Regions from separate parts of the Streptomyces sp. NPDC054872 genome, predicted to be linked through region 1. Evidence: riboswitches for the same ligand, from Rfam matches in the RefSeq annotation. Region 1 holds a riboswitch; the other holds the start of a gene.
What was found. A riboswitch is a leader RNA that binds a small molecule or an ion and turns the genes downstream of it on or off. The one in region 1 is predicted to bind glycine.
Positions count from the first base shown of each region.

Region 2: linked by a shared signal. The riboswitch ahead of gcvT (glycine cleavage system aminomethyltransferase GcvT) and the one ahead of gcvP (aminomethyl-transferring glycine dehydrogenase) in region 1 are both predicted to bind glycine.

Region 1 is NZ_JBSGYY010000027.1:9,005-13,411, forward strand. It holds gene ACWGIH_RS28420 (DNA polymerase IV) at 1-1,299, shown strand, start outside; gene ACWGIH_RS28425 (PRC-barrel domain-containing protein) at 1,348-1,728, opposite strand; glycine riboswitch at 1,873-1,972, shown strand; gene gcvP (aminomethyl-transferring glycine dehydrogenase) at 2,170-4,407, shown strand, end outside.
Region 2 is NZ_JBSGYY010000046.1:43,073-47,479, reverse strand. It holds gene ACWGIH_RS37515 (enhanced serine sensitivity protein SseB C-terminal domain-containing protein) at 1-375, opposite strand, end outside; gene ACWGIH_RS37510 (enhanced serine sensitivity protein SseB) at 501-1,304, opposite strand; gene ACWGIH_RS37505 (AAA family ATPase) at 1,366-2,040, opposite strand; glycine riboswitch at 2,194-2,299, shown strand; glycine riboswitch at 2,300-2,410, shown strand; gene gcvT (glycine cleavage system aminomethyltransferase GcvT) at 2,447-3,580, shown strand; gene gcvH (glycine cleavage system protein GcvH) at 3,639-4,016, shown strand; gene glyA (serine hydroxymethyltransferase) at 4,047-4,407, shown strand, end outside.

The DNA.
Region 1 (4,407 bases):
GTCGTGGCCACTGCCTCGTACGAGGCGCGGAAGTTCGGCGTGCACTCGGCGATGCCGATGGGGCAGGCGCGGCGCCTGGCGCCCAATGCCGCCTATCTGGTGCCGCGCTTCGGGCTCTACCGCGAGATCAGCGACCAGGTGATGGCGCTGTTGCGGGAGCTGTCGCCGCTGGTGGAGCCGCTCAGCCTGGATGAGGCCTTCGTCGACCTGGAGGCGGGCGGGGTGGCCGACGACCGGGCGTCCGCGCTGGAGGTGGGCGAGCGGCTGCGCGCGGACATCAAGGCGGTGACGGGGCTCGCGGGTTCGGTGGGGCTCGCCGCGTCCAAGATGCTGGCGAAGATCGCCTCGGAGGAGGCCAAGCCCGACGGGCTGCGGCTGATAGTGCCGGGCACCGAGCGGGACCTGCTCGCGCCGATGCCGGTGCGGACCCTGCCCGGCGTCGGTCCTGCCACCGGGGATCATCTGCGGCGGGGCGGGATCACGACCGTGGGGGAGATCGCGGAGGCGGGCGAGGACGAGCTCGTACGGCTCCTCGGGAAGTCGCACGGCAGCGCGCTGTACGCGATGGCCCTTGCGCGGGACGAGCGGCCCGTGGTGGCGGAGCGGGAATCCAAGTCGGTCAGCGTCGAGGACACGTACGACGTGGACATTCATGACCGGGTTCGGGTCAGGGGCGAGGTCGCGCGGCTCGCCGAGCGGTGTGTGGAGCGGCTGCGGGCCGCCGGGCACTCGGGGCGGACCATCGTCCTGAAGGTGCGGCGGTTCGACTTCTCGACGCTGACGCGCTCCGAGACGCTGCGCGGGCCCACGGACGACCCCGGGGTGGTGCGTGAGGCCGCCGCGCGGCTCCTGGAGTCCGTGGACACCACCGGAGGCGTGCGGCTCCTCGGGGTGGGCGTCACGGGGCTCGCGGACTACACGCAGGAGGATCTCTTCGCGCAAGCGCAGGCCCAGGCGCAGGCCGAGGCCCGGGCCGAGGCCGCGGAGGCCCTGGAGACGCAGCAGGAGGCGGAGGAGGAGCGGGCCGGGGAGCCCGCGGCGCAGTCCGTGGCCGAGACGGTGGCGGAGCCGGCCGTTCCGGCCGAGCGGCGGTGGGCGGCCGGCCACGATGTGCGGCATGCCGAGTACGGGCACGGGTGGGTGCAGGGCAGCGGCCTGGGGCGGGTCACGGTGCGCTTCGAGACGCCCGAGTCGTCGGCGCCGGGCCGGGTGCGGACGTTCCGTACGGATGATCCGGCGCTCGAGCCCGCGGAGCCGTTGCCCCTGGTGGCGACTCCCGAGGCGGTGGAGCCGTCGTGACGCCGGTGGTGCCTGCCCACCGGGGTCACCTGCGCTGCCGCGCGGGCGTCAGGGCTTCTCCCGGCCTGCGATGTTGCCGAAGTCCTTGTCCGGCGGTGGCGTGGACGGCGGGGGCGTGATGTCCAGGCCGTAGTGGTGGTAGAGCTGCAGTTCCTGTTCGGGGGAGAGGTGGCGGCCCACACCGAAATCGGGGGCGTCCTTGATCAGTGAGCGCTCGAAGGGGATGTGCAGGGTGCCGTCGCTCCTGAGCTCGCTCGGTTCCAGGGGGACGAAGGTGTCCCGGCTGAACAGGCCCGTGCGTATGGCCGCCCACTCCGGGGCTCCGGTGGCGTCGTCGAGATAGACCTCGTCGATCGTGCCGATCTTGGCCCCGTTCCGGTCGAACGCCTTCCGGCCGATCAAATTGCGCGGATCGATGTCGGTCTGCACGGGCCCTCCAACTGGTCGAGGCATGTCGAAGTGGGGCGTAACTCATCCTCGTTCGTTCGCAATCACTACGAAAGAGCACTTCGGGGCAGGCGGCCACTCGAGGGAACGGCCATGGTCCTCGCTGGTAGGCTGGCGCTTGGCTGCTGACCCCGTGCGGGAGAGCTCTCCGGTCGAGACACACCGGAGGCGCCGAAGGAGCAACTCCTCCCCGGAATCTCTCAGGCCCCTGTACCGCACGGACGAGGTCACTCTGGAAAGTAGGGCGGGCGTCGGGCGGGCACGTCCGGTCCCCTTCCTCACCGACGGTGAAAGCCGGTACGACGCCTCTCGCGGGGCACGGACCGGTGAAACTCTCAGGTTGAGATGACAGAGGGGGAGGCCGTCCGGGTACCCGCGCCGTGGTGCCCCTCGCAGGTCGCGTCAGACCAGGAGGCCTCCGCAATGACCGCCACACCTCGTATCCCGCTCTCCCAGCTCGAACAGGGCATCCCCTTCGAGCAGCGGCACATCGGTCCCGATGTGGAAGCACGGGCCAAGATGCTCGCGCAGGTCGGGTACGGCTCGCTCGACGAGCTGACCGCGGCCGCCGTGCCGGATGTGATCAAGAACGCCGAGGCGCTGAACCTGCCCGGGGCGCGCACCGAGGCCGAGGTGCTCGCCGAGCTGCGCTCCCTCGCCGACCGTAACCAGGTCCTCGATTCCATGATCGGACTCGGTTACTACGGGACCTTCACGCCGCCGGTGATCCTGCGGAACGTGATGGAGAACCCGGCGTGGTACACCGCTTACACGCCGTACCAGCCCGAGATCTCCCAGGGTCGCCTGGAGGCGCTGCTCAACTTCCAGACCGTCGTCGCCGAGCTGACGGGGCTGCCCACCTCCGGTGCGTCGCTGCTCGACGAGGGAACCGCCGCCGCCGAGGCCATGGCGCTCTCGCGGCGCATGGGCAAGGTCAAGGACGGTGTCTTCCTCGTGGACGCCGACGCGCTGCCGCAGACCATCGCCGTGATCCAGACCCGCGCCGAGCCGACCGGGGTCGAGGTCGTCGTCGCCGATCTGAGCGAGGGCATCCCGGCCGAGGTCGCCGAGCGCGGTGTCGTCGGCGTCCTGATCCAGTACCCCGGCGCCTCCGGTGCCGTACGTGACATAAAGCCGCTCATCGAGCAGGCGCACGAGCTCGGTGCCATCGTCTCCGTCGCCGCCGACCTCCTTGCCCTGACGCTGCTCACCTCGCCCGGTGAGCTCGGTGCCGACATCGCCGTCGGAACGACGCAGCGCTTCGGCGTCCCGATGGGCTTCGGCGGCCCGCACGCCGGTTACATGGCGGTGCGCGAGAAGTTCGCGCGCAGCCTGCCGGGGCGGCTCGTCGGTGTCTCCGTGGACGCGGACGGCAACAAGGCCTACCGGCTCGCGCTGCAGACCCGTGAGCAGCACATCCGCCGCGAGAAGGCCACCAGCAACATCTGTACCGCTCAGGTGCTGCTCGCCGTGATGGCCGGAATGTACGCGGTCTACCACGGGCCCGAGGGCCTCAAGGCGATCGCGCGGCGTACCCACCGCTACGCGACCGTGCTCGCCGCGGGGCTCACCGCCGGCGGGGTCGAGGTCGTGCACGGCGCGTACTTCGACACGCTGACCGTGCGGGTGCCCGGCAGGGCCGAGGCGCTCGTCGCCGCGGCCCGTGAGGGTGGCGTCAACATCCACCAGGTCGACGCCGACCATGTCTCGCTGGCCTGCGACGAGACCACCACGCGCAAGCAACTGACCGCGATCTGGGGTGCGTTCGGGGTCGAGGGCGACGTCGAGGCGCTCGACGCGGAGACCGCGGACTCGCTCCCCGCGGGGCTGCTGCGCGGCGACGAGTACCTCACGCATCCCGTCTTCCACCAGTACCGCTCCGAGACCGCCATGCTGCGCTACCTGCGCAAGCTGGCCGACCGCGACTACGCGCTCGACCGCGGCATGATCCCGCTGGGCTCCTGCACCATGAAGCTCAACGCGACCACCGAGATGGAGCCGGTCACCTGGCCCGAGTTCGGGCAGCTGCACCCCTTCGCGCCCGCCCAGCAGGCGCAGGGCTATCTGACGCTCATCCGTGAGCTGGAGGAGCGGCTCGCCGAGGTCACCGGGTACGACAAGGTCTCGCTCCAGCCCAACGCCGGTTCGCAGGGCGAGCTGGCCGGACTGCTCGCCGTGCGCGGCTACCACCGCGCCAACGGCGACGACCAGCGCACCGTCTGCCTCATCCCGTCCTCCGCGCACGGCACCAACGCCGCGAGCGCCGTGATGGCCGGCATGAAGGTCGTCGTCGTGAAGACCAGCGACGACGGCGAGATCGACGTCGACGACCTGCGCGCCAAGATCGAGAAGCACCGCGACGAGCTGTCCGTGCTGATGATCACCTACCCGTCCACGCACGGTGTGTTCGAGGAGCACGTCGCCGACATCTGCGCCCAGGTGCACGAGGCGGGCGGCCAGGTCTACGTCGACGGGGCGAACCTCAACGCCCTGGTGGGCCTCGCCCAGCCCGGCATGTTCGGCGGCGACGTCTCGCACCTGAACCTGCACAAGACCTTCTGCATCCCGCACGGCGGCGGTGGCCCCGGCGTCGGCCCGGTCGGCGTGCGCGAGCACCTCGCGCCGTACCTGCCCAACCACCCGCTGCAGCCCGCCGCGGGA
Region 2 (4,407 bases), on a different contig from region 1:
CGCGATGCGCCGCAGGTCGAGCCAGGGGATGCCGACGCCGCCACCGGGGGCGTGGGGGTTGAGCCAGAGGCCGTAGTGGTCGGGGAAGAGGGTGCGGGAGATGTCGAGACCGCCGACCACCTCGTACGAGCGGTTCCAGCCACTGGCGGAGAGCTCCTGGGCGGAGGTCACGCACGGCGCGTACCCGAGGCCCTCGACCTCCATGTTCCCGTACTGCGCGTCGGGGGATCCGGCCTGGCCGTGCCAGAGCAGCATCCACACCTGGTCGGCGGCGAGCGCCCGCAGGAGCGCCTCGTAGGCGTCGTAACGCCCCGGCGTCACCTGGCGCAGCATGTGCTCGACCTGCCCGGCCGCAGCCGTGCCCGACGCACTCACCCTTAACCGCCCCTTCGCGATGACCCGCTGACCCGGTGGAACTCCGGGTCATGAAACCAGCTTAAGCGGCGATCCTGACACCGACTTGACGTACGGCACCCTCACACACGTACCTGCACATGTCCTTACACATGTCCGTGCTCGTGTCCCGGAGTCCGGCCGAAGAAGGGACGGACCCGCTCGCGCATCCAGTCGGCGACCGGGTCCTGGGCCACGTCGAGCAGCACCAGGTTCACCGGCCAGGCCACCGGGGCCTGCCCCAGGGCACGGCCCACGGCCTCCATCGGGAGCTCGCGCGCGTTGCCCTCCCAGGAGGTCAGTTCGACGCCGACGAACAGCGAGGGGTCACCGCCCTCGACGCTCGCCAGGCAGCGGCGGGCGCTCAGGACGATCCCGGTGGCCTCGAACTCGCGCGCGGTGGCGGACAGGAAGTCCACCGGGTCCTCCTGCCAGTCCGGTTCGAAGAGGCGTACGCGGCCGCCGGTCGCGGGCCCGTCCAGCGGAGTGCGCCCGGCGCGGCAGAGCTCGGCGACGGCGGGCGGCGGCAGTGGCACACCGACCGTGCCGTCCGGGTTGACCGCGATACCGAGCTGCGGGGGCAGGCCGCGCGCGAACTCCACGGCGGGCGCCACCGTGCAGCCCATGCGCCCGCCGGTGGCCTGCTGGAACTGCTGCTCGGAGCTGAAGACGGGGACGTAGGCCTGGCCGTCGATCTCCAGCGTGGGCAGGTCGAGGGTGCCGCTGTCCGGTGCCCCGCCGTTCGGCAGCGGGACCCAGACGTGGCTGCGGCCGAGCACCTCGACGATGCGGGCCCCGGCGGACGCCCGGGGCGCGCCGGGAGTGCCCAGGGATGCCGCGAGCACCTCTTCGAGTTCGTTGCCCGGCCATCCTCCGTAGGGATGGGCGTGCGCCTGCGCCGGAATGTCCATCTCTTCTAACCCCTGATCGGTCCCGCTCTGCCTGCGGCACGACCCTAACGCGGCGGGCGGCTCAGCCCCCGAAGCCGATCCCCCGCAGCACCCCGGCCGCCGCCCGGTCGAGGAGCACCGCCGAGCCGCAGCCGCGCGGCAGGTCGCCGCGCTCGGCGGCGCCGACGAGCCGGCCTACCGTCCTGCGGTGCCGCGCGAACGCGTACCGCGACACGCCGCGCCCGCGCGCGAGCTGCCCCTCTATGGCGGTGTCCGGCGGCACGTCGAGCAGCAGCAGGTGCAGGGTCGTGCCGCGCCGCGCCGCCTCGCGGGCCAGCCAGCGGCGCACCCAGGTCTGGGTGCCGCAGTCGTGCACCACGATGCCCTCACCGGAGCGCAGGGCTCTGCGCAGGCCCGCGTAGTGCGCGATGCGGACCAGCGGGCGGTACACCGCGTACGGCAGCAGGCTCGGCATGCGCCCGGCCCAGCGGTCGCGGGTGTCCTGCGAGTCGATGCGCGGGCCCGCGACGGCCCTGCGCATCAGCGTGGACTTGCCGCTGCCCGGCAGACCGGAGACGACGATCAGGTCGCCCTCGCCGAACGTCAGTCGGTGCGGGCTGTGGCCCGTCCGCTGCCGCAGGTCGCGGACGACGGCCGCCGGCAGGGGGCCGCAGCTCTCCCTGGTGGGGGCGGCGGCCTGTTTGGGCAGGGCCACCCCCGTGTTGGTCGCGTAGACGCTCGTCCTGCGCACCGTGATCGGCCTCCCCTTAGCGGTCACGTACCTGCTTCCCGCAGCTTCCCCGGCAAGTGTAAAGAGAAGGTAATGCGGGACAACAGCATTACTGGACTGGCACTGCCCTGTGACGGAGGCGCGTGCAATGATGTGCGCGCAAACTCCATACAGGCCGTTTGAATCCGCGCGGGAGAGTTCCCGGTGGCCGTCGTAGGACGCACCGGGGCGCCGAAGGAGCAAGTCCCTCCCTTGAATCTCTCAGGCCCCGTACCGCGCGGGCGAGGCACATCTGAAAAGCGGGCCGCCTGTGCGGCTCCACCCAAGGTGCAAGTCATGACCCTCATACGTACGGGTCGTGGTGAACCTCTCAGGTTCCGATGACAGATGGGGAGGATCGACCTCGCCCGTCATGCCCCTGGGAGTTCCACGAATGAGCACTGCCCCCCGTCTGACCGCACTCGATGCCGTGCATCGTGCGCTCGGCGCGACCATGACCGACTTCGCGGGCTGGGACATGCCGCTGCGGTACGCGAGCGAGCGTGACGAGCACAACGCCGTGCGCACCAAGGCCGGTCTCTTCGACCTCTCCCACATGGGCGAGATCACGGTTTCCGGGCCCGAGGCCGTGGACCTCCTGAACTTCGCGCTCGTCGGCAACATCGGCTCCATCGGTGTCGGCCGCGCCCGCTACACGATGATCTGTGCCGAGGACGGCGGGATCCTGGACGACCTGATCGTCTACCGGCTCGGCGAGACCGAGGCCCCCGAGTACATGGTGGTCGCCAACGCCTCGAACGCACAGGTCGTGCTCGACGCGCTCACCGCCCGCGCCGAGGGCTTCGACGCCGAGGTCCGCGACGACCGCGACGCTTACGCGCTGCTCGCCGTCCAGGGCCCCGAGTCCCCCGCCATCCTGAAGTCCCTCACGGACGCCGACCTGGACGGCCTGAAGTACTACGCGGGGCTGCCCGGCACGGTCGCGGGCGTGCCCGCGCTCATCGCCCGCACGGGCTACACCGGCGAGGACGGCTTCGAGCTGTTCGTCGCCCCCGGTGACGCGGAGAAGCTGTGGGGCGCGCTGATGGAGGCGGGCACGCCCGTCGGCATGGTCCCGGCCGGCCTCTCCTGCCGCGACACGCTCCGCCTGGAGGCGGGCATGCCGCTGTACGGGCACGAGCTGACCGCGGAGCTGACGCCCTTCGACGCGGGCCTTGGCCGGGTCGTCAAGTTCGAGAAGACCTCGCAGTCCGACACCTTCGTGGGGCGCGCGGCGCTCGCGGCCGCCGCCGAGCGCGCCGAGGCCGCTCCCCCGCGCAAGCTGGTCGGTCTGGTCGCCGAGGGCCGCCGGGTCCCGCGCGCGGGCTTCTCGGTGGTCTCCGACGGCAAGGTCATCGGCGAGGTCACCTCGGGTGCCCCGTCCCCGACACTGGGCAAGCCGATCGCCATCGCGTACGTCGACGCGGCGCACGCCGCCCCCGGCACCGAGGGCGTGGGCGTGGACATCCGGGGCACGCACGAGCCGTACGAGGTCGTGGCGCTGCCGTTCTACAAGCGCCAGAAGTGACACCCCGCACAACAGCCTCGTCCATCAGCACTCCCCCGCGTACAGGAGAATTCAGGTCATGAGCAACCCCCAGCAGCTGCGTTACAGCAAGGAGCACGAGTGGCTCTCGGCCACCGAGGACGGTGTGGCGACGGTCGGCATCACGGAGCACGCGGCCAACGCGCTCGGTGACGTCGTCTACGCCGACCTGCCCGAGGCCGGTGCCGCGGTGACCGCGGGCGAGACGTGCGGCGAGCTCGAGTCGACCAAGTCGGTCAGCGACCTGTACTCGCCGGTGACCGGCGAGGTCGTCGAGTCGAACCAGGACGTCGTCGACGACCCGTCGAAGGTCAACTCCGCCCCGTTCGAGGGTGGTTGGCTCTTCAAGGTACGGATCTCGGAGGAGCCGAAGGACCTGCTCTCCGCGGACGAGTACACCGAGTTCTCCGGCAGCTGAAGCCCCCCGAAGACCCTTAGGGACCACCTGATGTCGCTTCTCAACACCCCTCTCCACGAGCTGGACCCGGACGTCGCCGCCGCCGTCGACGCCGAGCTCCACCGTCAGCAGTCCACCCTGGAAATGATCGCCTCGGAGAACTTCGCTCCGGTCGCCGTCATGGAGGCCCAGGGCACGGTCCTCACCAACAAGTACGCCGAGGGCTACCCCGGCCGCCGTTACTACGGCGGCTGCGAGCACGTCGACGTCACCGAGCAGATCGCGATCGACCGGATCAAGGACCTGTTCGGCGCCGAGTACGCCAACGTCCAGCCGCACTCCGGCGCCTCCGCCAACCAGGCCGCCCTCTTCGCGATCGCCCAGCCCGGCGACACGATCCTCGGCCTGGACC